3 regions of the Cellulosimicrobium sp. 22598 genome follow, and region 2 is predicted to be linked to each of the others. Evidence: riboswitches for the same ligand, from Rfam matches in the RefSeq annotation. Region 2 holds a riboswitch; each other region holds the start of a gene.
The links. Region 2 has a riboswitch for thiamine pyrophosphate ahead of ACTJIY_RS18995 (thiamine ABC transporter substrate-binding protein). Riboswitches for the same ligand answer to the same signal wherever they lie in the genome.

Region 1: it holds a riboswitch for thiamine pyrophosphate, as region 2 does, so the genes downstream of both, ACTJIY_RS13140 (FAD-dependent oxidoreductase) here and ACTJIY_RS18995 (thiamine ABC transporter substrate-binding protein) in region 2, are expected to answer to the same signal.
Region 3: it holds a riboswitch for thiamine pyrophosphate, as region 2 does, so the genes downstream of both, thiD (bifunctional hydroxymethylpyrimidine kinase/phosphomethylpyrimidine kinase) here and ACTJIY_RS18995 (thiamine ABC transporter substrate-binding protein) in region 2, are expected to answer to the same signal.

What each region holds. Positions count from the first base shown of each region.
Region 1 is NZ_JBQEMZ010000011.1:29,976-36,775, forward strand. It holds gene ACTJIY_RS13120 (hypothetical protein) at 1-28, opposite strand, end outside; gene ACTJIY_RS13125 (glycosyltransferase family 4 protein) at 209-1,369, shown strand; gene guaA (glutamine-hydrolyzing GMP synthase) at 1,374-2,987, opposite strand; gene thiE (thiamine phosphate synthase) at 3,031-3,756, opposite strand; TPP riboswitch at 3,808-3,887, shown strand; gene ACTJIY_RS13140 (FAD-dependent oxidoreductase) at 3,892-5,289, shown strand; gene thiS (sulfur carrier protein ThiS) at 5,295-5,528, shown strand; gene ACTJIY_RS13150 (thiazole synthase) at 5,538-6,380, shown strand; gene ACTJIY_RS13155 (ThiF family adenylyltransferase) at 6,464-6,800, opposite strand, start outside.
Region 2 is NZ_JBQEMZ010000024.1:23,992-30,791, forward strand. It holds gene ACTJIY_RS18985 (ABC transporter permease) at 1-1,113, opposite strand, end outside; gene ACTJIY_RS18990 (ABC transporter ATP-binding protein) at 1,113-1,985, opposite strand; TPP riboswitch at 2,163-2,267, shown strand; gene ACTJIY_RS18995 (thiamine ABC transporter substrate-binding protein) at 2,348-3,448, shown strand; gene ACTJIY_RS19000 (ABC transporter permease) at 3,540-5,255, shown strand; gene ACTJIY_RS19005 (ABC transporter ATP-binding protein) at 5,255-6,364, shown strand; gene ACTJIY_RS19010 (DUF4235 domain-containing protein) at 6,433-6,756, shown strand.
Region 3 is NZ_JBQEMZ010000006.1:16,697-23,496, forward strand. It holds gene ACTJIY_RS07945 (ABC transporter ATP-binding protein) at 1-357, shown strand, start outside; gene ACTJIY_RS07950 (quinone oxidoreductase family protein) at 367-1,395, shown strand; gene ACTJIY_RS07955 (hypothetical protein) at 1,392-1,673, shown strand; gene thiD (bifunctional hydroxymethylpyrimidine kinase/phosphomethylpyrimidine kinase) at 1,704-2,672, opposite strand; TPP riboswitch at 2,665-2,758, opposite strand; gene ACTJIY_RS07965 (hypothetical protein) at 2,813-3,070, shown strand; gene ACTJIY_RS07970 (YceI family protein) at 3,082-3,756, opposite strand; gene ACTJIY_RS07975 (SDR family oxidoreductase) at 4,010-4,888, opposite strand; gene pheT (phenylalanine--tRNA ligase subunit beta) at 4,885-6,800, opposite strand, start outside.

The DNA.
Region 1 (6,800 bases), on a different contig from region 2:
CCGGCGTGACGGTGACGGTGCTCGACATGGCGCGTTCTCCCCTTCGTCAGGACCCACCTGCTGCCGCACCGCGGTCCGCGACCCGCGGGCGCGGGTCCGCCGCAGGGCGGTCGAACCACCCATACGGGACCCACGGTAGCGACGACGGCGGTCCCCCGCGCGGCGAACGCGCACCTCAGCGCCGCGCCGGGATGGGAGGATGCCGACCGTGCGCATCACCCACCTGACCGACTGCTACCTCCCCCTGCTCGGCGGGATCGAGACCCAGGTCGCGCGGCTCGCGCAGCAGCAGGCGGCGACCGGCCACGACGTCTCGGTCGTGTGCACCACGCCGGCGCGCCCCGGCGCGCACGGCGTGTCGACCGAGCGGGACGGCGACGTCACGGTGCACCGGCTCGCGGCACGCGTGCCGGGCGGCTACCCCGTCCACCCGCGCGCGCCGCACCACGTGGCGCGGATCCTCGGCGCGGACCGGCCCGACGTCGTGCACCTGCACATGGGCGTCCTCACCCCCTCGACGCAGGCGTCGCTGCGCACGGTCGTGCGCGCCGGGCTGCCCGCCGTGCTCACCGTGCACAGCGTGTGGGGCGGGGCCGAGAAGGCGTTCGCCGCGCTCGACCGCGTCACGCGCTGGTCGAGCTGGCCCGTCCTGTGGTCGGCGGTGAGCGAGTTGACCGCCGCTCCCCTGCGCCGCATCGTCGGCGACCACGGCGAGGTCGTGGTCCTGCACAACGGCCTCGACCTCGACGCGTGGCGCGTCCCGCGCACCGAGCGCGCCGACCGCATGGAGGGCGCGGCCCTCCACGTCGTGGCCGCGACGCGGTTCGCGCCGCGCAAGCGCGTACTGCCGTTCCTGGAGGTCGTGCGGGACGCCGTCGGGCGCCTCCCCGAGGGGGCGCTCCACGTGACGCTCGCCGGGGACGGACCGGAGCTGGCCGACGCGCGGCGCTTCGTCACGGAGCACGGGCTGGGGTCGGTCGTGTCGCTGCCCGGCCGCCTCGACGCGACCGGGCTCAAGCGCCTCTACGCACGGGCCGACGTGTTCGCCGCGCCCGCCGTCGAGGAGGCGTTCGGCATCGCCGCGCTCGAGGGCCAGGCCGCCGGGCTGGCGGTGCTCACCCGCTCGCAGTCGGGCGTCGCGGAGCGCCTCACCGACGGCGTCGACGCGCTCCTCGCGGACGACGACGCCGGGCTCGCCGACGCGCTCGTGCGGCTCGCGACCGAGGACGACCTGCTCGACCGGATCGTCGCGCACAACCGGGACGTGCCGTCGTCGGCGGGCTGGCCGCGCGTGCTCGCCGACGTGGAGCGGGCGTACGAACGGGCCGCGACGATCGCCGTGGATCGTCGGGCCCGCCCGTCCCGCTAGGGGGTCACTCCCACTCGATGGTGCCCGGGGGCTTGCTCGTCACGTCGAGCACGACGCGGTTGACCTCGGAGACCTCGTTGGTGATGCGCGTCGAGATGACGGACAGCACGTCGTAGGGCAGGCGCGTCCAGTCGGCCGTCATCGCGTCCTCGGACGAGACGGGGCGCAGCACGATCGGGTGGCCGTAGGTGCGGCCGTCGCCCTGGACGCCGACCGAGCGGACGTCGGCGAGCAGCACGACGGGGCACTGCCAGATCTCGTCGTCGAGTCCCGCCTTCGTCAGCTCCTCGCGCGCGATCGCGTCGGCCGCGCGCAGCGTCTCGAGCCGTTCCGCCGTGACCTCGCCGACGATGCGGATGCCGAGGCCGGGACCGGGGAACGGCTGGCGCGCGACGATCTCCTCGGGGACGCCGAGCTCGCGGCCGACCGCGCGGACCTCGTCCTTGAAGAGGGTGCGCAGCGGCTCGACGAGCGAGAACTGGAGGTCGTCGGGCAGGCCGCCGACGTTGTGGTGGCTCTTGATGTTCGCCGCGCCCTCGCCGCCGCCGGACTCGACGACGTCCGGGTAGAGCGTGCCCTGCACGAGGAACTTCACCTCGGCGCCGTGCTCGCCCGCGTCCTCGACGATCTGGCGCGCGGCGTCCTCGAACACACGGATGAACTCGCGGCCGATGATCTTGCGCTTGGTCTCCGGGTCGCTGTGCCCGGCGAGCGCCGTGAGGAACCGCTCCTTCTCGTCGCGGATCACGAGGTTGACGCCCGTCGCCGCGACGAAGTCGCGCTCGATCTGCTCGACCTCGCCCGCGCGCATCAGCCCGTGGTCGACGTGCACGCACGTGAGCTGGTCGCCCACCGCGCGCTGCACGAGCGCCGCGGCGACGGCGGAGTCGACGCCGCCCGAGAGCGCGCAGATGACGCGCGCGTCGCCGACCTGGGCGCGGATCGCCGCGACCTGGTCCGCGATGACGTTGCCGGGCGTCCAGTCCGGGGCCAGCCCGGCGCCCTCGTAGAGGAAGTGCTCGAGCACGGTCTGGCCGTGCGCGGAGTGCTTGACCTCGGGGTGCCACTGCACGCCGTAGAGGCGACGCTCGCGGTCCTCGAACGCGGCGACCGGCGAGCCCGACGACGTCGCGAGGACCTCGAAGCCCTCGGGCGCGCGGTGCACCGCGTCGCCGTGGCTCATCCACGTGGTCTGGTGCTCCGGCGTGCCGTCGAGCAGGACGCCCGCGGCGCACACCTCGACCTCGGTGCCGCCGTACTCGCGCAGGCCCGTCTGGGCGACCTCGCCGCCGAGCGCCTTGGCCATGGCCTGGAAGCCGTAGCAGATGCCCATGACGGGCACGCCGGCCTCGAACAGCGCCGGGTCGACGAACGGCGCGCCGGTCGCGTACACCGACGACGGCCCGCCGGAGAGGATGATCGCCACCGGGTCCTTCGCGAGCATCTGCTCGACCGTGAAGGTGTGCGGCACGATCTCGGAGTAGACCTTGGCCTCGCGCACGCGGCGCGCGATGAGCTGCGCGTACTGGGCGCCGAAGTCGACGACGAGCACGGGGCGCGGGGTCGCGGCGACCTCGGCGGTGGTGGGGGTGTCGGGAGCGGTGGCGGGTGACGTCACGGCTCCAGGATAGTCGCCGCGCGGCGCGGTCCCGTCCCGCGTCTCAGGCGCCGGTGGGTTCGGCGGCGCGCTCGGCCGCTCGCTCGGCGACCCGCCCGCGCAGCGCCCGGGCGGCGGCCTCCGGGTCTGGCGCCTGCGTGATCGCCCGCACGACGACGACGCGGGTCGCCCCGGCGTCGAGGACCGCGTCCAGCCGCTCCGCGTCGATCCCGCCGATCGCGAACCAGGGCGTCGTGGGCCGGGTCGCGGCGACGTCGCGCAGCAGGTCGAGCCCGACCGCGACGCGCCCCGGCTTCGTCGGCGTCGCCCAGAGGGGGCCCACGCAGAAGTAGTCGACGTCCGGGTCCGCCTCGGCCGCGGCCGCCTGGTCGGCCGAGTGGGTGGACCGGCCGAGCACCGGCGCGGCCCCGAGCAGGGATCGCACCGCGGAGACCGGCAGGTCGCCCTGACCCATGTGGACGACGGGTGCACCGGTGAGCGCCGCAACGTCGGCCCGGTCGTTCACGGCCCACAGGGCGCCGCGCTCCGTCGCGACCCGTGCGACGAGCTCCTGGAGCTCGAGCTCGCGCGCCGCGTCGAGCGTCTTGTCGCGGAGCTGGACGACGTCGACCCCGCCCGCGAGCGCCGCCCGCAGGAAGTCCTCGAGGTCGCCGCGCTCCTCGCGCGCGTCGGTGCACAGGTAGAGGCGTGCGTCGGCGAGCCGGGCCCGCGCGTCGTCCGCAGCCGGCACGGCGGGGTTCGCGGGCGTGGCGAAGGTCTCGGTGCTCACCCGCCGGAGCCTAGCCGCGCCCGCTCCCGCACGCGGGTACTGTGGCCGACAGCACGGGAGCCCCGCACGGGGCTGAGAGGGCGTCGGAGCCGACCGTCGAACCTGATCTGGGTCATGCCAGCGAAGGGAGCGCGCATGCACACCCCTGTCCGTCCCGGGCCCCGCCCGCCGGGAGCCGGCCCTGCCGTGCCCGACGGCGCGCGCGACGTCGTCGTCGTGGGCGGCGGGATCGTGGGGCTCGCCGTGGCGTGGCGCGCCGCGCGCGCCGGTCTGTCGGTCACGGTGCTGGACCCGGCGCCGGGCGACGGCGCGACGCACGCCGCGGCCGGGATGCTCGCCCCCGTCACGGAGGCCGACTTCGGCGAGGACGCGGCGCTGCGCCTGCACCTCGCCGCCGCCGCGGCGTGGCCGGGGTTCGCCGCCGACCTGCGCGCCGCGACCGGGGCCGACGTCGGTCTGCGCACCGCGGGCACCCTCACGCTCGCCTACGACGCCGACGACCTCGCCCTGCTCCGCCGCGTCCTCGCCCTCCACGCGGAGCACGGCCTCGCCTCGCGCGAGCTCACCGTCGCCGACGCCCGTCGGCGCGAGCCGTACCTCGGCCCGCGGGTCGCGGGCGCCGCCTGGGCGCCGGACGACCACGCGGTCGACCCGCGCGCGGTGCACGCCGCCCTGCTCGGCGGGCTGCGCGGCCTGGTCGGTGGCGGCACCGGAGCGGGCTCCGGGCCGGGGACGCTCGCGGGGTCGGGCACCGGATCCGCGGTGGGCGCCGTCGTCGTGCGGGCGTCCGCGACGCGGCTCGCGCTCGGCCGGGCCGGGCGGGTCGTGGGCGTGCACGACGACGCGGGCCGGCTCCACGCGGCGGGCGCGGTCGTCGTCGCGGCGGGCTGGGAGTCCGGGGCGCTCCTCGCGGACGTGCCGGGCGTCGTCGTGCCGACCCGGCCGGTCAAGGGGCAGACGCTGAGGCTCGACGCCGGGCCGGACCTCGCGCTGGAGCACGTGGTGCGCGGGGTCGTGCAGGGGCGACCCGTGTACGTCGTGCCGCGCGACCCGGTCCCGGACGGGCCGGGTCGCGGCGTCGCGGGTCACCGGGAGGTCGTCGTCGGCGCGACCACCGAGGAGAACCCCGACGACCGCCGCGCGACCGCGGGCGGCGTCTTCGCCCTGCTGCGCGACGCGCGCGCCCTGCTGCCCGGGATCGACGAGGCCGCGCTCGTCGACGTGACGCCCCGGGCGCGCCCCGCGACCCCGGACAACCTCCCGCTCGTCGGTCCGACCGGCGTCCCGGGGCTGCACCTCGCGACGGGGCACGGCCGCAACGGCATCCTGCTCGCGCCGCTCACCGCCGACGCGGTGATGGCCGGGCTCACGGGTGCCGCGCTCCCGCCCACCGTCGCGGCCGCCCTCACCCCTACCCGCACCGACCGCTTCGCCGAACCCGGGATCGCTCCCCACGGCGGGCCCGACCTGGGGAGCGACCCCGGGTTCGGCACCGTCCGGTCCGCCGCGTTCTCCCTGACGACACCGAGGTGATCTCCGTGACCCGACCTGCTCCGACCGCGCTCGTCAACGGCGAGCCGTACCCGCTCGACGCCCCCGTGCACCTCGAGCAGCTCGTCGCGGCGCTCGTGCCCGCGTACGTCGCCGACGGGACGCCGCAGGGTGTCGCCGTCGCGGTGGACGACGCCGTCGTGCCGCGCGGCTCGTGGGCGACGACCGTCGTCGCGCCGGGTGACCGCATCGAGATCGTGACCGCCGTCCAGGGCGGCTGAGGAGGACCCGTGACCACGACCGACATCTCCCCCGCGCCCGCGCACCGACCGTCGGACGGCGGCGACCCGCTCGTCGTCGCCGGCACGACGATCGGGTCCCGCCTCGTCATGGGCACCGGCGGGGCGGCGAACCTGCTCACGCTCGAGGACGCGCTCGTCGCCTCGGGCACCGCACTGACGACCGTCGCGATGCGCCGCGTCGCCGTGCGCGCCGGTGGCGCGGCCTCCCCCGACGCCGGGATCTGGGCGCTCCTCGCGCGCCTCGGCATCCGGGCGCTGCCCAACACGGCCGGGTGCTTCTCGGTGCGCGAGGCCGTGCTCACCGCGCACCTCGCGCGCGAGGCGTGCGGCACCGAGTGGGTCAAGCTCGAGGTGATCGCGGACGACGTCACGCTCCTGCCCGACCCCGTCGGCCTCGTCGAGGCGGCCGAGCAGCTCGTGCGCGACGGGTTCGTCGTGCTGCCCTACACGAACGACGACCCGATCCTCGCGCGCCGGCTCGAGGACGTCGGGTGCGCCGCCGTCATGCCGCTCGGCGCGCCGATCGGCACCGGCCTCGGCATCCTCAACCCCCGCAACATCGAGGCGATCGCCGCCGCCGCGCGCGTGCCCGTGATCCTCGACGCGGGGATCGGCACGGCGTCCGACGCCGCGCAGGCCATGGAGCTCGGGTGCGCCGGCGTCCTGCTCGCGACCGCCGTCACGCGCGCCGCCGACCCGGTCCGCATGGCGCACGCGATGCGCCTCGCCGTCGAGTCGGGCCGCCTCGCCGCCGGCGCCGGCCGCATCCCCCGCCGCGAGGGCGCCCTCGCGAGCTCGTCCCCCCAGGGCCGCCTCGACCTCGCCCTCTGACGCCGGTCCCGCCAGCGGAACAGGCCGTCCTGGCTCGTCAGCCGACCAGGATCCGCGACGTCCACCTGCTCGGCGGGGGCGGACTAGGTGGCCGGGGTCGTTTCCAGGGCGTCGAGGAGGGCGGGGACGCCGCCGACGACCGAGCGGGCGTCGATCCCGGCGGCGCGCGCGACGTCGGCGACGCGGGCCGAGCGGCCGCCGACCGCGCACAGGACGAGCACGGGTCGGTCCGACGGGAGGTCCGCGAGCGCCGCGGCGGGGTCGCCCGTGAGGAACGTGCCGCTCGGCACGAGGGTCGACCCGGGCAGGGGACGCACCTGCGCCTCCCAGTCCTCGCGCACGTCGAGCACGTACGGGGCCGTGCCGTCGTCGCCCAGCAGGGCCGCCGCGTCGCGCGCGGTGACGTCGCGCTCCCCCGTG
Region 2 (6,800 bases):
CCCGACGACGAGCGGGACCACGATCCCGGCCGTCGTCACGGGCAGCGAGCCGGCGAGCTCCATGCCCACCGCGCCGAGCCCGGCCCGCGCGAGCTCGGCGAGCCCGAACCCGGCCGCGACGCCCAGCACCGCGCCGACGACCCCGACGACCGCGGCCTGCCCCAGCACCGAGGCGAACACCTGCCCGGGCGACACCCCGACGGCGCGCAGGAGCGCGAGCTCGCGCGTGCGGCGGCGCACGTGCATCGCGAACGTGTTGGTGATGATGAACGTGCCGACGAACAGCGCGAGCCCGGCGAACACGAGCAGGAACGTCGAGACGAAGCCGAGCTGGTCGGCGACGGCGCTGCTCGTCTCGGCGCGCAGCTCCGCGCCCGTCACGGCCTCGGCGCCGTCGGGCAGCGACGTCGCGACGGCGTCGCGCAGCGCCTCGGGCGAGACGCCGTCGGAGGCGTGCAGGGCGATCGACGGCACCATGCCGTCCGGCGCGTACGTCGCGGCCGCGGTCGCCGCGTCGAGCAGGACGATCGTCGCGCCCGCCATGGGCGCGGACAGGGAGAGCTCGCCGACGACGCGCACCGGGCGCACCGCGTCCCCGAGCACGACGTCGGTCGTGTCGCCCACGGCGAGCCCGGACGCCTCGAGCGTCGCGGACTCGAGCGCGACCTCGCCGCCGTTCTCCGGCGCCCGGCCGTCGACCACGCGCGGCCCGGGGTCGCGCGGGTCGTACCCGACCGCCATGCTCGGCGCCTGGGTGCTCAGCACCGCGGTGCCGTCGGCGCCCACCAGGACGGCGGGGCCGCTCACCTCCGCGAGCGCGAGGTCGACGTCGTCCCGCGCGTCGAGCGTGCCGGCCAGGTCCGCCGGGACGAGGCTCCGTGCGCCGCCGAGCTGCGCGGACGACGACTCGAGCGCGGACCCGGCGCTGGCCGCGCCGCGCACGTACGCGTCGGCCTGGATCGACGACGCGACGATGCCGTCGAACGTCGAGGCGAGCATCGCGCGGAGCGCGAACGTGCCGGTGACGAACGCGACGCCGATCGTCACCGCGAGCACGGACAGCACGAGCTGTGCGCCGTGCGCGCGCACGCCGCGCAGCGCGATCCGGCCCATCATCGGACGGTCGCCGGTTCGTGCGCCGGGCCGGCGGCGTGCGCGCCCGCGGACGCCGCGGGCGTGAGGGCCCCGAGCGTGTCGAGGACGGCCTGCGGCGTCGGGTCGCGCAGCTCGGTCACGAGGCGCCCGTCCGCGAGGAACAGCACGCGGTGCGCGTACGACGCCGCCGTCGGGTCGTGCGTGACCATCGCGACGGACTGGCCGAGGTCGTCCACCGAGGCGCGCAGGAAGCCGAGCACCTCCGCGGCGGCGCGCGAGTCGAGGTTGCCGGTCGGCTCGTCCGCGAACACGACCGCCGGCCGGGACACGAGCGCCCGCGCGCACGCGACCCGCTGCTGCTGCCCGCCCGAGAGCTCCGCCGGCCGGTGCCCGAGCCGCGGGCGCAGGCCGACGGCGTCGACGACGCGGTCGAACCACTCCCGGTCCACGGGCCGGCGCGCGACGGCGAGCGGGAGCACGATGTTCTCCTCCGCCGTGAGCGTCGGCACGAGGTTGAACGACTGGAAGACGAACCCGATGCGCGTGCGTCGCAGCCGCGTCAGCCGTCGCTCGCTCATCGCCGAGACGGTCTCGCCGTCCACGACGACGGTCCCCGCCGTGGGGGAGTCCAGCCCGGCGAGGCAGTGCATGAGGGTCGACTTGCCCGACCCCGACGGGCCCATGATCGCGGTCAGGCGCCCCCGTTCGAGGTCGACGTCGACGCCGTCCAGGGCGCGGACCGCGGCCTCGCCGCGCCCGTAGGTCTTCACGATCCCCCGCGCGGTGGCGATCACGGGCCGCTCCGGCGTGGTCCCGGCGGCACCCGCGGCGTGCTCGGCGGGCGCGGCGACGGTCGTCCTCACGCCCGTCGTCCCAGGTCTGCTGCTCATCGGTCCTTCCCCTCCTGCGTCGTCGGCCGGGTGTCCCGGTCCGGTCGTCTCGACCCTCCCGCGGCGGTGCGCCCCGGGGCATCGGGGACCGGCCCGGAACCCCTCCCTGGTCGCCGCGGGGCCGCGCTCAGGGTTCTCTCAGGGGGATTCCCCAGGCGCGGCCCGGTGTAGGCTCGACGGGAACGACAGGGGAGCTCCTGGAGGAGCTGAGAGTGCGGACCACCGCAGACCCTCGAACCTGATCCGGTTAGCACCGGTGGAGGAAGTCGGGAATCTCGATCACCTGCTCGTGCGGTCGCCCGCGCTCGCGGGGCACGGTCGCGCGGGCCGGTGAACCCCTCCTGAACGTCCTGGGAGGACACATGCAGCGCACGACCGCCCGTACCCGCCGGAGCGCCCTCGTCACGGGCGCGGGCACGACCCTCGCCCTCCTCGCCCTCGCCGCGTGCAGTGGCGGCGAGGACGCGACCTCAGGCTCCGGAGGTGACGACGCGTCGTCGGGCACCGGGGGCACGGTCACCCTGGTCACCCACGACTCCTTCGCCGTGAGCGACGAGGTGCTCGCCGCGTTCGAGGAGGAGAGCGGGCTCACCGTCGAGCAGGTCGCCCCCGGCGACGGCGGCGCGCTCGTCAACCAGCTGATCCTCACCAAGGACTCGCCGCTGGGCGACGTCGTGTTCGGGATCGACAACACGTTCGCGTCGCGGGCGATCGACGAGGGCGTCCTCGCGCCCTACACGCCGGAGGGCCTGTCCGACTCGGCGGCCTCGTACGCCGTCGGCGACGGCGACGAGCTCACGGCGGTCGACCTCGGCGACGTGTGCGTCAACGTCGACCACGCGTGGTTCGCCGACGCCGGGATCCCGGAGCCCGTCTCGCTCGAGGACCTCGCGAAGCCGGAGTACGAGGACCTCCTCGTCGTGACCAACCCGGCGACGTCGTCGCCCGGTCTCGCGTTCCTCCTCGCGACGATCGGCGCGTTCGGTGAGGACGGCTACGAGGACTACTGGGCGGACCTCCGGGACAACGGCGTCAAGGTCGTCGACGGGTGGTCCGACGCGTACTACGTCGACTTCTCCGGCTCCGAGGGCGCCGGGCCGCGCCCGCTCGTGCTGTCGTACTCGACGTCGCCCGCGTTCACGCTCACCGAGGACGGCTCCGCGTCCACGACCGGCGCGCTGCTCGACACGTGCTTCCGCCAGGTCGAGTACGCGGGCGTGCTCGCGAACGCGAAGAACCCCGAGGGCGCGCAGCAGCTCGTCGACTTCCTCGTGAGCGAGGCGTTCCAGGCCGACGTCCCGGAGCAGATGTACATGTACCCCGCCGACGACTCCGTCGCGCTCCCCGACGGCTGGGCCGAGTTCGCCCCGCTCGCCGACGAGCCCTTCGAGGTCGCACCCGCCGACGTCTCGGCGCACCGCGACGAGTGGATCAAGGCATGGACGGCCACGGTCGTCGACTGACGCCCGGTGCGCGCTGCGCGACCACGCCTCTACCTCGCGAGGTAGAGCCCCGGTCTGCCGAGGTAGAGCCGTGGTCGCGCGAGGTAGAGCCGTGGTGAGGGGTCGGGCGGTCTGGCGGGGCGGCGTCGGACGCGCGGTGCTGTGGGGTCTGGCGACGGCGGTGCCGCTCGCGTTCCTCGGGGTGTTCTTCGCGTGGCCGGTCGTCACGCTCGTGGCGCGCGGGTTCGTCGGGGACGACGGCGGCCTCGACCTGTCCGGGTTCGCGGAGGTGTTCTCGCAGCCACGGACGTGGCGGATCCTCGGGCTCACGCTCTGGCAGGCGGTGCTCGGCACGACGTTCTCGGTGCTGCTCGGCGTGCCCGGCGCGTACGTGCTGTACCGGTGCCGGTTCCCCGGGCGGCGGGTCGTGCGCGCGCTCGTCACGGTGCCGTTCGTGCTGCCGACCGTCGTCGTCGGCGTCGCGTTCCGGTCGCTGCTCGTGCAGGGCGGCCCGCTCGGGTTCCTGCGGCTCGACGAGACGTTCGCGGCGATCGTCGTCGCGCTCGTGTTCTTCAACTACTCCGTGGTGGTGCGCACGGTCGGCGGGCTCTGGGAGCACCTCGACCCGCGCGCCGAGCAGGCGGCGCGCGCCCTCGGCGCGACGCCGTGGCGCGCGTTCCGCACCGTGACGCTCCCGGCGCTGACGCCCGCGATCGCGAGCGCCGCGTCGATCGTCTTCCTCTTCTGCGCGACGGCGTTCGGCGTCGTGCTCGTGCTCGGCGGCATCCGCTACGGGACGATCGAGACGGAGATCTGGATCCAGACCACGCAGTTCCTCGACCTGCGCACCGCGGCGGTGCTGTCGGTCGTGCAGCTCGTGGTCGTCGCGGCGGCGCTCACGGTGGCGAACCGCACGCGGGCCCGGCGCGAGCGCGCCCTCAACCTGTCGTCCTCGGCGTCGTCCGCGCACCCGCTGCGGCTGTGGCGCGACGGCCGCCCGACGGGCGACCTCGCGCCCGCGGCGCTCACCGCGGCCGTGGTCGTCGTGCTCGTCGGGCTGCCGCTCGGCACGCTCGTCGTGCGCTCGTTCCGCGTCCCGGGCGGCGGCTGGGGCCTCGACAACTACGCGAACCTCGGCACGACGGGCGGGCGCAACGCGCTGTCCGTCACCGTGTGGGAGGCGGCGGGCAACTCGCTGCGCACCGCCGCGCTCGCGACCGTGCTCGCCGTCGTGATCGGGGGTCTCGTGGCGCTCGTCGTGTCCCGGCGCCCGCGCTCGCGCGGCGGGCGGCGCGCGATCTCGGTGCTCGACTCGGTGTTCATGCTCCCGCTCGGGGTCTCCGCCGTGACGGTCGGCTTCGGGTTCCTCGTCACGCTCGACCGGCCGCTCGGCCTCGACGTCGACCTGCGCACGTCGGGGCTCCTCGTGCCGATCGCGCAGGCGGTCGTCGCGACCCCGCTCGTCGTGCGCACGGTCCTGCCGACGCTGCGCGCCATCGACCCGCGCCTGCGCGAGGCCGCCGCGACCCTCGGCGCCGCGCCCGGCCGCGTGTTCCGCACGGTCGACGGCCCGATCGCCGCCCGCTCCCTCGGCCTCGCCGTCGGGTTCGCGTTCGCCGTCTCGCTCGGAGAGTTCGGCGCGACGTCGTTCCTCGCCCGCCCGGACAGCGCGACCCTGCCGGTCGTCATCTTCCGGCTCATCGGGCGCCCGGGGGCCGAGAACTACGGCATGGCGCTCGCGGCGAGCGTCGTGCTCGCGCTGCTCACCGCGACCGTCATGCTGCTCGCCGAGCGGTTGCGCGGCGACCGACCCGGAGGAGAGTTCTGATGGTGCAGACCGACCCCGCCCCCGCGCGCGCGGGCACGCCGGAGCCGCCGCGCCCGGGCCCCGGCACCGGGGAGGCCGCCGGGCTCGCGGTGCGCGACGTCGTCGTGCGGTACGGCGGGCGCGGCGCCGGGGGAGCGGGCACGGACCCCGGCACGACGGCGGTCGCGGGCGTCACGCTCGACGTCGCGCCCGGCGAGGTGCTCGCCCTGCTCGGGCCGAGCGGGTGCGGCAAGTCGAGCCTGCTGCGCGCCGTCGCGGGGCTCGAGCCGGTCGCCGCGGGCTCCGTGGCGTGGGCCGGCCGCGACCTCACGGGCGTCCCCGTGCACCGGCGCGGGTTCGGGCTCATGTTCCAGGAGGGCCAGCTCTTCCCGCACCGCGACGTCGCGGGCAACGTCGCCTACGGGATCGCGGGGCTGCCGCGCGCCGAGCGCGACGCGCGCGTGACCGAGCTGCTCGACGTCGTCGGGCTGGCCGGGTACGAGCGGCGCGCCGTCGCGACCCTCAGCGGGGGCGAGCGCCAGCGGGTCGCGCTCGCGCGGTCGCTCGCGCCGCGCCCCCGCCTGCTCCTGCTCGACGAGCCGCTCTCCGCGCTCGACCGGGGGCTGCGCGAGCGCCTCGCGCTCGACCTGCGCGAGGCGCTGCGGGCGACCGGCACGACCGCCGTCTTCGTCACCCACGACCACGACGAGGCGTTCACCGTCGCCGACCGCGTCGCCGTCATGGACGCGGGCCGGCTCCTCCAGGTCGCGCCGCCCGAGGACCTGTGGCGAGCCCCCGCCTCGCGCCGCGTCGCGGAGTTCCTCGGCTACCAGGCGTTCGTCCCCCGCGGCGACGGGAGCGTGCTCGCGATCGGGCCGCGCGGGCTGCGGCTCGTGCCCGCGGAGGTCCCGGCGCCGTCCGACGACACGTGGGCCGCGACGGTCGTCGGCAGCGTGTTCCGGCGAGGAGCGGTCGAGGTCACGGTCGACGTCGTCCTCCCCGGCGCCGACCACGGCGCACCGGCCCGCCTCGTGGCGCTCGCGGGTGGCGGTGCCGACGCAGGGCACGAACCCGGTGCCCGCGTGCGCGTCGCGCCCGACCCGGCGGGCTGCGCCGTCGTCCCGGGCTGACCCCCACGCGGACGGCGCTCGCGGTCGTGCGACGGGCGAGAGAGCCGCAGCCGACCTAGCGTCGAGGGATGAGCGACGACGTGACGGCGGGGACGCATCCCCCGGAGAAGACCGGCGGCAAGGCCGCGAAGATCCTCTACCGCCCCGTGGGGCTCGCCAGCTCGATCGTGGGCGGGCTCGTCGCGGGGCAGGTGTTCAAGCAGGTCTACAAGCGCGTGACCCCGGGCCACCGGACGGACGCGCCCAAGCCGCTCGAGTCCGAGTACCGGCTGCGCGAGATCCTCGTCGCGGCGCTGATCCAGGGCGCCATCTTCGCGGCGGTCAAGGCACTCATCGACCGCGGCGGCGCGCGTGCGTTCGAGCGCTGGACGGGGGAGTGGCCCGGCGACTGACCTCACCCTTCTGGCCGAACACGACATGAGGGTCGTTATCGGAG
Region 3 (6,800 bases), on a different contig from region 2:
CAGCTCCTCGAGACGCTCGACGCCGTGCGCGCGACCCGCCCGCACGTCGCCTCGGTGCTGGTGACGCACCACCTCGAGGAGCTGCCGACCACGACGAGCCACGCGCTCCTGCTCGCGCACGGCCGCGTCGTCGCCGCGGGCGCCGCCGCGGACGTGCTCGTCACGGAGCACGTCACGCGCTGCTTCGACCACCCGGTGCACGTCGAGCGCCGGTTCGGCCGGTGGCACGCGTCGGCGGGCCACGCGCGTCCGCCCCGCCTGGTCGAGGACGACGCGGTCGGCGCAGGGGTCGCGGGCGGCGCCGGGACGGACGCGACCACGACCGGGAGGGCGGCCGGGCTCGCCGCACGACCCTAGGCTGGGGCCATGCACGCGATCGTGGCCCGCGCGGCGGGCGGCCCCGACGTCCTGGAGTACACCGAGCTGCCCGACCCCTCGCCCGGGCCGGGTCGGCTCCTCGTCCGGTCGGCCGTGGCCGGGGTGAACTTCATCGACACGTACAAGCGCTCCGGCGTGTACGCGATGGAATACCCCCACGTGGTCGGCAGCGAGGGCGCGGGCGTGGTCGCCGAGGTGGGCGACGGCGTCGAGGGCTTCGCCGTCGGCGACCGCGTCGTGTGGACCGAGGCGCCCGGGTCGTACGCGGACCTCGTCGTCGTGGACGCCGCCCAGGCGTTGCACGTCCCCGACGCCGTGTCGCTCGAGGACGCGACCGCCGTCGCGCTCCAGGGCCTCACCGCGCACTACCTGTGCACGTCGTCCTACCAGGTCCGCCCGGGCGACCGGGTGCTCGTGCACGCGGGCGCGGGCGGCGTCGGACTGCTCCTGACCCAGATGCTCGTGGCACGGGGCGCGCACGTGATCTCGACGGTCTCGACGCCCGAGAAGGCGGAGCTGTCGCGCGGCGCGGGCGCCGAGCACGCGATCCAGTACACGGCGTTCGCGGACCTCACCACCGAGCTGCCGGAGGTCGTGCGCGGGCTCACGGGCGGCGAGGGCGTCGCGGCGGTGTACGACTCGGTGGGCAAGGACACGTTCGACGCGTCGCTCGCGTCGCTGCACCGCCGGGGCACGCTCGTGCTCTACGGCGGCTCGTCCGGGCAGGTCCCGCCGTTCGACCCGCAGCGGCTCAACGCGGGCGGGTCGCTCTTCCTCACGCGCCCCAAGCTCGCCGACCACACGGCGACGCGCGCCGAGCTCGTCGAGCGGGCGACCGAGGTGCTCGGCGCCGTCGCGGGCGGCACGCTGCACGTGCGCGTCGGCGCCACGTTCGCGCTCGCCGACGCCGCCGACGCGCACCGCGCCCTGGAGGGCCGCGCGACCACGGGCAAGGTGCTGCTCGTCCCTGACGCAGCCGCGGCGCCTGACCCGGCCGCGGAGACGGGCGACGCGTGAGCTGGGACTGGGTGCCCGCGCGGCCGGGCGAGGAGGACGGGTCCGACGGCGGCCCCACCCCCGCCCTCCGCCGCGCCGTGACCATCCTCTCCGTCCTGCTCGCCGCGGCGCTCGCCGTGTACTGGGTGACGGTCGGTCTGCGCCAGCAGGCGGACGCGTGCGTCGCCGACCGCCCGGACGGCGTCGCGATCCAGGACGTCGACGCGCGGTGGCGCTGGGTCCCGCCGGGCTACGAGTGCGTCTACGCGACGGCCGAGGAGGACGTGGCCCGCGCCTGACCGACGTGACCGCTGCTCGCGCGCGGTCCGTCAGCGCGGCACGACGGGCGACGAGGCGTGCAGGTGGTCGACCGGGCCCCGGCCGGTCCCGACGCGCAGCTCCGCCCCGCCGCGCAGCGCGCCGGTGAGCCAGTCCTTGGCGTCGCGCGCTGCCTCATCCCAGCCCGCACGCTGCGGGCGCAGGGCAGCGAGCGCCGCGGAGAGCGAGCACCCGGTGCCGTGCGTATGGGGCGTGTCCACGCGCTCGCCGTCGAACGTCGTGACGGTCGGTGCCGCGTCCGACGACGGGCCGGCGGGCACGACGAGGGCGTCCGGCGACGTCGCACCGGTGAGGTGGCCGCCCTTGAGCAGCACGACGGCACCGCTCGTCTCCGCGTACGACGCGGCCTGGGTCAGCGCGTCGTCCCACGTCGTCGCGACGTCGCGGCCCGCGAGGACGGCCAGCTCGGGGAGGTTGGGGGTGACGACGTCGGCCCGTGCCGCGAGGTCGCGCACGGCCTGCTCCGCCCCCGCGTCGAGCAGCCGGTGCCCCGACGTGGCGACCATGACGGGGTCGAGGACGACCCAGGGCCGCGGGAGCCCGGCGTCGGTCCGCGCGGCCGCGAGCGCGTCGAGCCACGCCCCGATCTCGCGGGCGTTGGCCTCGTCGGCCACCATGCCGATCTTCACGGCGTCGATCTCGACGTCGTCGGACACGGCATCGAGCTGCTCGCGCAGGAACGTCGGACCGGGGACGTGCACGGACCGCACGCCGTGCGTGTTCTGCGCGACGAGCGCCGTCGTGACGGCCATGCCGTACGCGCCGTGCGCGGCGAAGGACTTGAGGTCCGCCTGGATGCCCGCGCCCCCGGTCGGGTCGGTCCCCGCGATCGACAGGACGCGCGGCCGCGCGGGCAGGGCGCCCGGGCCGCCGGCCGCACCGGGCGTGCGGTCGGCCGCGGGCCGGTGGGCGCGGTCGCGCCCGGGTGCGGGGTCGTGCGGGGGCAGGGCGAGCGTCATCGCGGGACATCCCTTCGCTGGTACGAGCCAGAGCAGGTTCGACGGGTCTCATCTCAGCCCTCGGCGGGGCACCCCGTGTCGCGCGTCATGCTACGTCCTGCGCGCCCGAGGGTTTCACCCGGTCTCGCGCGCGAGAACGCGTGCCGGACCGCGTCCTCCTGGGCATGCCGCACGACCGACCCGCCCGCCGACCCGCGCCGCGCTCCCCCGCGACGCCGCTGCTCCCTCCGGTCCCCGCCCGCTGGACGACCGTCGACCGCCGGGGGCGCCGCGTCGTGCTCGCCGGCGTCGTCACGCACGAAGACGGCGGCCGCGTCGCCTTCGAGCACGTCCACCCGGAGCGCGGTGTGTGGCACGTCTGGGTCGCCCGCGGGGCCGTCGCGTGCGACGCGCCCTGACGGACCGGACGTCAGGCCTGGTGCAGGGCCTCCCCCGCGATCTCGAGGCCGATCTTCTTGCCGACGAGGAACCCGCCCGTCTCGAGCAGCACGTTCCACACGAGACCGAAGCTCTCGCGGTCGATCTCGCCCGCGGCGTGGAAACCGAAGATGTCGCGGCCGTAGGGGTCGCGGCGCGCGCCCCCGTACTGCATCGACAGCACGGTCCGGTGCGTGACGCCGCGGACGGTGAGCAGTCCCTCGACGAGGAACCGCCCGGCCTGCGCCGTCCGGGGCTGCACCCGCTCCGGCGCGAGCTCGGCGCGCTCGGGCGAACGGTTCCGCAGTCGCGCCCACGCGAGGATCTGGTCCTGCTGCTCGCCCTGCCACGTGACCGCGGTGCTGCGGAACTCGATCGTCGGGTACGCGTCGACGTCGAGGAAGTCGGCGCTGCGCAGGTGCGCGTCGCGCTCCTCGTGGTGCGTCGCGAGGCTCGCCGTCTCGATCGTCGCGGACACCGCCGAGGCGAGCGGGTCCTCGCCGACGAGGATCGTGGCGCGCGCCCGGGTGAACTCGCCCCGGACGGGCGAGACCATCATGTGCATCCCGGTGAACCCGATGCGCTTGTGCGCCTCGTCGAGGGTGTAGGTGCCGGCCTCGGGAACGGTGAGGCCGTTCCACTGCCGGACAGGGCGTGCCGTCGTCATCCGTCGCTCCCACGCGTCGTCGAGCCGCGACGTCGGTGTCCGCCCGGTACTTGGTCAGGTGTCCAGGACAGCATCCCCGATGAGTGAGTGAAGTTTCAACCAGATGCCGGGTGATCTCCCCCGCCCGCGCTGCCCGCGCAGGCGTCGCCCGCGGACGCACGAGCGCCGCCCGACCGGAGGGGTCGGGCGGCGCTGCGGGTCGGTGCGGGCGGGTCCGCGACGCGCCGGGTGGTCGCGGCCACGCCGCGGGACGTCAGCGGCTCGGCAGCTCTCCCGGCATCGGGTCGTCCGCGCCCCAGCGCGTGACCCGCAGGCGCCGCGCGTCGGGGCCGGGCAGGGAGGACCCGCGGCCCAGGGCCTCCTCGGCCGCGGCCCGCAACGACGCCGGGGAGTCGTGCGTCACGCGCACGAACGCCCCCGAGAACGCGTCGAGCTCGCCGCGCGCGATCGCGACGACCATCTCGACCGTGCGCTCCACCGGGGTCCACTCGGTGCGGCCCTCGTGCATGACCATCGACGCCGTCATGTCGGTCTGGACGACTCCCGGCGAGACCTCGAACGTCCGCAGGCCGCGCGCGAACCCGGACCGGTGCAGGTTCGCGCCGAGCCGCAGGAGCGCGGTCTTGCTCGCGTTGTACGCGCTCGCGCCGTCCATGTCGTGCGAGCCCGCGCCGCTGTTCAGGTCGACGACGCGACCCCCGCCGCGCGCGAGCATCCCCGGGACGACGGCGCGCGCGAGGAGGAACGGCCCGCGCACGTTGGTCTCGACGACCGACCACCACTCGTCGGGGTCCGCCTCCCAGAGCGGCACCTCGGCGTCGACGCGCCCCGCGTTGTTGACGAGGAGGTCGACGCTCCCGAGCGCGTCCTGTGCCGCGCCCACGGCCGCCGCGACCGCCGCGGCGTCCGTGACGTCCGCCGTGACCACGACCGCGCGCCCCGCACCCCCGACGGTCAGGGCGCCGATCTCGTCGGCCACGCCCGCGAGCCGGTCGGCGTCGCGCGCGAGGAGCGCGACGTCGAGACCGGCGGCGGCGAGGCCGACCGCGATCGCGCGACCGATGCCACGCGACGCGCCGGTGACGAGCGCCGTCCGGGCGGGCGCGACGGCACCCGCCCCGTGCACGCTCACGCCCGCAGCTCCGCGCCCACGCGCTCGCGCGCGGCCGTCACGGCACCCTCGCGGACGCGCGCGACGTCGTCCGCGGTGAGCGTGCGGTCGGCCGCGCGCAGCCGCAGCGAGAACGCCAGCGACTTGCGCCCGGCACCGACCTGCTCGCCGGTGAAGACGTCGAACAGCGCGACGTCCTCGACCAGGTCCCCGGCGCCGTCGACGATCGCGTCGCGCAACGCCTGGGCGGTCACGCCGGCGTCCACCACGAACGCGAGGTCCTCCTTGGCGGCCGGGAAGCCCGAGACGGGCGTCGCCTGCACGGGCTCGTCCGGCGAACCGGCGACGAGCGCGGACAGGTCGACCTCGAACGCCACCGTGCGCGCGGGCAGGCCGAGGTTCTCGAGCACCTTGGGGTGCAGCTCGCCCGCGTGCCCGACCACGGTCCCGTCCGCGAGCTCCAGGCGCGCGCAGCGGCCCGGGTGGAACGGGGCGCGCGCCGTGTCGGCCACGACGGACACGTCGGCACCCACGTGGAGGCCCGCGCGCTCCACCACGAGCCGGGCCGCCGCGAGCGCGTCGGTCCAGTCCGCGGCACGGCCCGCTCCCCACCAGCCGGCGCGCTCGCGGCGGCCGACGAGGACGCCAGCGACGTGGCGCGGCTGCGCCGGGAGCGACGCGTCGATCGCGGCGAGCTGGTCGTCGGACGGCCGGACGCCACCCGGCAGCGCGGGCGCCGCCGGGGCACCCGCGCGCGGGTGCGTCACGAGACCGACCTCGAACAGCGCGACGTCGCCCAGCCCGCGGCCGACGTTGCGGCGCGCGGTCTCCAGCAGCGTGCTGAGGAGGTCGGTGCGCATCAGCGGCCGGTCGTCGGCGAGCGGGTTGAGCAGGCGCAGCGCCCGGCGGCGCTCGTCGTCCGCGGGCAGGCGCAGCGCGTCGAGCTCCGCGTCCCCGACGAACGGGTAGCTCAGCGTCTCGACGAACCCGTCCTCCGCGAGCGCCCGGGCGACCGAGCGCCGCACGCGCTGCTCGCGCGTGAGCCCGCGACCGCCGGGGGCGGCGGGCAGCAGGGACGGGATCTCGTCGTAGCCGACGAGCCGCGCGACCTCCTCCACGAGCTCGGCGGGCTCGGTGAGGTCGGGTCGCCACGACGGCGGGGTCACCACGAGCACGCCGGTGGCGTCCGCGTCGTCCGCCTCGACCGTGCACCCGATCGCGCCGAGCGTCCCGACGACCTGCTCCAGCGTGTACGGCACGCCGACGAGGCGCTCGGCCTCGCCGACCGGGAGGCGGATCGCGGCGGGGGCGACGACCCGGTCGAGGTCGCCCACCGCCGGGTCGGCCGTGCCGCCGCCGAGCTGGACGAGGAGGTCGACCACACGCTGCGCCGCGACCGCGGGCAGCAGCGGGTCGACGCCGCGCTCGAACCGCTTCGCAGCCTCGCTCGACAGCTTGTGGCGGCGCGACGTGCGCGCGACCGTCACCTGGTCGAAGTGCGCGGCCTCGACCAGCACGGCCGTCGTCGTCGGGCCGACCTCCGAGGAGGCACCGCCCATGACGCCCGCGAGCCCGAGCACGCGCGACGCGCGCGCACCTCCGGGGCTGTCCGTGATGAGCAGGTCCTCGGGGTCGAGGGCACGGTCCACGTCGTCGAGGGTCACCAGGCGCTCGCCCGGCGCGGCGCGACGCACGACGATCGGCGCCGCGACCTGCTCGAGGTCGTACGCGTGCAAGGGCTGGCCCAGGTCGAGCATCACGTAGTTCGTCACGTCGACCGCGAGCGAGATCGGGCGCATGCCGGACGCCGTGAGCCGCTTCTGCATCCAGGCGGGGGTCTGCGCCGCGGGGTCGATCCCCCGCACGACGCGCGTGACGAAGCGGTCGCACCCCACGACGCCGTGGATCGGCGCCGCGTCGTCCACCTCGACGG